Regions from separate parts of the Mesorhizobium sp. M1004 genome, predicted to be linked through region 1. Evidence: predicted binding sites of a transcription regulator. Region 1 holds the regulator's gene; the other holds the start of a gene.
What was found. The regulator LexA, encoded in region 1, represses DNA repair genes until DNA is damaged. The targets are predictions, from matches to a motif close to TGTTCNNNNTGTGTTCNG.

Region 1 (2,397 bases):
CTGTTCGCCATCTGGCATTTTCAGCGTGTGTCGCCGCTCAGCCTGATCGCCAATCTGGCCGTGATGCCGATTGTTTCGTTGATCGTCATGCCCTTTGCCGTGCTCAGCGCACTGGCGATGCCGTTCGGCGCCGACGGGCCGTTCCTCTATGTGATGGGCAAGGGTCTGATGGCGATGATCGCTATATCGGCCTGGATTTCCGAGCGCTCGCCGGTCGACGCCGTCGGGCTGATCTCCATCCGCTCGGTGCTGTTGGTGGCGGTCGCCCTCGTCATCGCCACCATGGCCACCACCTGGCTCAGGCTGGCGGCCGTGCTTTTCGCGCTGGCCGGCCTGTTGACGGTGCCGCAGGTGCTTACGCCCGACGTGCTCATATCCGAGGACGCACATCTGGTGGCCATGCCGATAGGTGGCGGCGAACTCGCCCTCAACCGCGAACGCTCCAACGAATTCACCACGGACAATTGGAAACGGGCGCTGCGGGCCGAAACCATTATCCCGCCCGAGATTTTCGAGGCAACAGATACGCGGTTCGATCTCGATCCGCTCGATCTGCCGCCCGGGTCGCCCTTCTATTGCATGGGCGATCTCTGTATCGCCCGGCACCCTTCCGGAGCCATTGTAGCGCTTGCGAAAGACCGCAAGACGGCGCGGCCGGCCTGTGCCTTCGCGAGCCTGATCGTCATCGATGACGCCACCGCCTACAATCCGTGCCGCGACCCGCTGGTGCTGGTCGTGACGAAGAAACAGCTGGCCCGCGACGGCAGCGCCGCCGTCTTCTTCGATCCGCAATCGGCAGCTGCAGCGCCAACCATCCGCTTCGCTGTCGACAAGCCGTATCGCCCCTGGCACGAGCAACGCCGCTTCTCCCGCGAAGCGCGCGGCCTGCCGCCTTACAACCAGCGTGAAAAATACAAACCCAAGCCGGCTCAGTAGCGCCGGATCAATCCGACAAGCTTGCCCTGCACCTTCACCCTGTCCGGTCCAAAAATGCGGGTCTCGTAGGCCGGGTTGGCGGCTTCCAGGGCGATCGAGGCGCCCTTGCGGCGGAAGCGTTTCAGGGTCGCTTCCTCATCGTCGACCAACGCCACCACGATCTCGCCGGGGCTGGCTGTGTCGGCATTGCGGATGATGACCGTGTCGCCATCGAAAATGCCGGCCTCGATCATCGAATCGCCCTTGACCTCGAGCGCGTAGTGTTCGCCGCCCATGATCATATCGGGCGGCACCGAGATCGAATGGGTCTGATGCTGGATGGCGTCGATCGGCACGCCGGCGGCGATGCGTCCCATAACCGGGATTGAAATCGCGGAAACGGCATCGTCATTGCCGGCCGACATCGAACGCGACGGCGAGCCCGGCTTGATCTGGCGGCCGAGACCGCCTTGGCCCATCGCGCCTTGTCCTTGGCCGCCTTGCCCTTGGCCGGTTTGACCAAGACTGCCCTGAATCACGCTCGGCGAAAACTTCCTCGCCGCATTGAGGCCTGGTGCGATCGAGTCGGGCAGCCGCAGCACTTCCAGCGCGCGCGCCCGGTTCGGCAGCCGGCGAATGAAACCGCGCTCCTCAAGCGCCGTGATCAGGCGGTGGATGCCGGACTTGGAGGCGAGGTCGAGCGCTTCCTTCATCTCGTCGAAGGACGGCGGGATTCCGCTCTCCTTCAGGCGTTCATGGATGAACATCAGAAGCTCATGTTGTTTGCGCGTCAGCATCGCGGCCCCCAAGGGTTCTGAAATCAGAATCAGAAAAAACAAACCCAGAACAAACACTATCTGTTCCAGTTGTGTTCCGCAACCTTTTAAAGTTTAATGAATGTGTTGACGTTTTGTTCAGCGTAACGTTCGGCGCTGCGAGCGCCGCCTGCGCCCATTTTCCGGCAACGGGTGAAACGAAGCCAAAGTGCCCTGCGCGTCGGCTACGACCGCCGCTTCCTTTTCGGACGGGGCTGCGCAGCATCCGCGCCGGGTTCGCTCTGGGCATAGACCTGCAGCGTGTAGCCGATGTGAGCGGTCATCAGAGTTTTCGCACGTTCGACGTCGCGATCGAGGGCCGCTTCCATCAGGGCGGTATGGTGTTCGATCGCCACGGCGTCGCGCAGGGCCGCCACGGCCTTCCGGTGTCCATCCGTGCGGCCGGCGGCGGCGCGCAGCGTCGGGGCCAGACCCAGAAAGCGGTGATGGCGATGCAATTGGTCGGAAATCGTCGCATTGAAGCGCAGCAGCCAGCTGGATGTCGCGGCACTGAGCAGCGCCGCATGGAAGGCATCGTGTTTTTCGTACCACGCGTCGACCGCATCATCCGATGGATCGTCGAGAACAGACCCGCACCGTGAGAGACGATAGTGGGCGGCAACGACCGCGTCTTCCCACTCACGGTCGCCCTTCTCGATCGATTCCA
Region 2 (2,397 bases), on a different contig from region 1:
CACCAGCCGTTCGATCTCGGCGGTCAGCACGACCGGCTCGGCCAGGTGGCGTTCGACCGAAAGCGGGGCCACCGGCAGGCGCGGCGATACCGCCTCGTCGAGGCGGCCGAGCGCCTGGTCAAGACGCAACAGCAAGGTCGCGCCGAAACGGCGGGCGAGCGGCGCTCGCGGCGCTGCCATGACCGCGCCGGCGGTGCGCAGACCGACGCTTTCCAGGCTGGCGCGGATATCGGCCTCGATGCGCAGTGCGGCCAGCGGCAAGGGGGCGAGCAGCGCTTCCTCCTCGCCGGAGACAACGATGCGGTCGCCGCAAAAGCGCGCTGCCGCCCAGGCTGCACCCGGCGTCGCGGCCAACCCGGCGCGGACATCGAAACCCTGCTGGAAAAACCGCGCAAGGATGTCGTCCAGCATGGCGTGCTCGCCGCCGAACAGGTGGGTACAGCCGGTGACGTCGAGATAAAGCCCGTCGACGCCGTCAAGCGCCACCAGCGGCGTATAGCGGTCGCACCAGTCGGCGAGGCCTTCGAGCAGCCGGCGGTCGGCCTCCGGATCGGCCTCGACAATGTCGATCGAGGGATGCATGGCACGGGCGTCGGCAATGCCCATGCCAGGCTTCAGATGCAGCGCCTCAGCCCGCTCGTCGAGGGCCGATATGCGCTGGGCGTTGCGGTCGCGATGGCTGATCACGAGCGGTGGGTGAGATGGCGGCAGATGATCCGAAGGCCGGGAACGCCACGACCGTCCCAGGCGCTGGCGCAGGATCCGTTCTGCCGCCAGATGCGGGAACCACAGCGACAGAATTCTCTGCCCGTTTTTCGCGGGGCTTTCTTTCTTCGAATGCGTGTTCATCGGGATTCCACTCCAGTGTGAATTGTCCAGGCAGAGCGGTGCGGCTCTTGCCGATGCTGACGGTGAAGGCAGGCCGGCCGATCGAGCCGGCGAGCGACCCGGCGATCGTCCGGCGGCTCGCCGCTGGTGCAGCCGACACGATGAGGCGCACCGGGGCGGCGGTCGGCTCGGCTTCGCCGGCCTGGCGCAGCAGGAACACCGGCCGGCCGGCGTTTTGGGCGCGCGCGTGCAGCCGGCGCGTCGCGGTGAGGTCGAGCCGCTGCGGGCTGCCACGGATTTCGAGGATGATTGCGGCGAGCGCCGTCATCTTCGCGGCCTCCTCGGCTACCCACAGCGCATCGGTGAGTTTCGGCGCCTCGGAAAACAGCAATTGCTCCGGTGCGATACCGAAAATGCCCTGCAATCCCCTGGCATAGGGAAAGCCGGCCTCGCGAAAAATCTCCGATGTGCCGATCCACAGCACGGGCAAGGGCTGGCCCTTGAGGATCAGGCTGACAAGCGACAGCACAAAGCCGGCGACGGCCCCGGCATTGCGGGTCTCAAGGCCATGGATTTCGCTCAAGGCGGCTTTCGGAAGGCCGCCGCTGAGGGCCGCATCGAGGCGCTCGACGCCGGTGGCCAGGAAAGCATCCGGCGAAGCCACGGCAAGCCCGCGCCGGATGATGGTGACATCGGCATCGGGTTCAGGCGCGGCGTCGAGACCGCCGCCAGGACCCGCGCGCAGCCCCTCGCCAGCCGGCGCGGCCAGGCGCTCGGGCAGCGTTCCCTCGATCTTCGCGATCTGGCGGCGCAGGGCAAAAACAGTCTCCCGCGCCACGGCTGATGTCGCCATGACGGTCAATTTCTCTCACAACTGTTCCTGTTATGTTCCTATAGATTCCAGAGGGTGCCGGAAGAGTCAAGCGGAGTCAGAAGGAATTTATTCCTTGATCAAAGGTGACGAGGCCAACCTTGGACTTTGGTCGCAGCCATTCGGCGCAAAGAAACAGTCATTGGCCAGGTACCCGGTCCATTTGCCGAGTCCGGAGGGAAAGCCTATATGCCGGATCAAAGGACAAAGCATGGCCCGCATCTACAAGACCCGCACCTGGCACGATGAACTCTCGCCTTCGATCGAGGAGATCGAGTTTCTGGCGCTGGAGGCGTACGCACATCTGCCCGACGATTTTCGCAAGCTGACCGGCGAGATCGTCATCATGATCGCCGAATTCCCGACCGACGAGATCATGGACGATCTGTCGCTGGAGACACCGTTTGATCTGCTTGGCCTGTTCGAGGGCCGCGGCATCGCCGAGCGCTGGAACCCGCAGACCGGCGAAGGCCCGAACCGCATCACCCTCTACCGCCGCGCCATCCTCGACTATTGGGCCGAAAACGAAGAGACGCTGGGCGACATCGTCACCCACGTGCTGATCCACGAGATCGGCCACCATTTCGGCCTGTCGGACGACGATATGGAAAAGCTTGAAGAGGCGGCGGAGTAAGGCTGTGCGATATTCAGGTGGCGAGCCTGCTTGTGAAATTATACAAGTTTTGATATAAAGTCTG

Region 2: a site for LexA is predicted at 1,704-1,721, ahead of NKH54_RS28005 (ImuA family protein). Genes of this name have one in related genera too.

The regions. Positions count from the first base shown of each region.
Region 1 is NZ_JAMYNB010000005.1:106,255-108,651, reverse strand. Features, by position in the region: gene NKH54_RS12040 (ComEC/Rec2 family competence protein) at 1-936, shown strand, start outside; gene lexA (transcriptional repressor LexA) at 930-1,712, opposite strand; gene NKH54_RS12030 (GntR family transcriptional regulator) at 1,916-2,397, opposite strand, start outside.
Region 2 is NZ_JAMYNB010000018.1:1,999-4,395, reverse strand. Features, by position in the region: gene NKH54_RS28010 (DUF6504 family protein) at 1-687, opposite strand, end outside; gene NKH54_RS28005 (ImuA family protein) at 629-1,681, opposite strand; gene NKH54_RS28000 (metallopeptidase family protein) at 1,911-2,333, shown strand.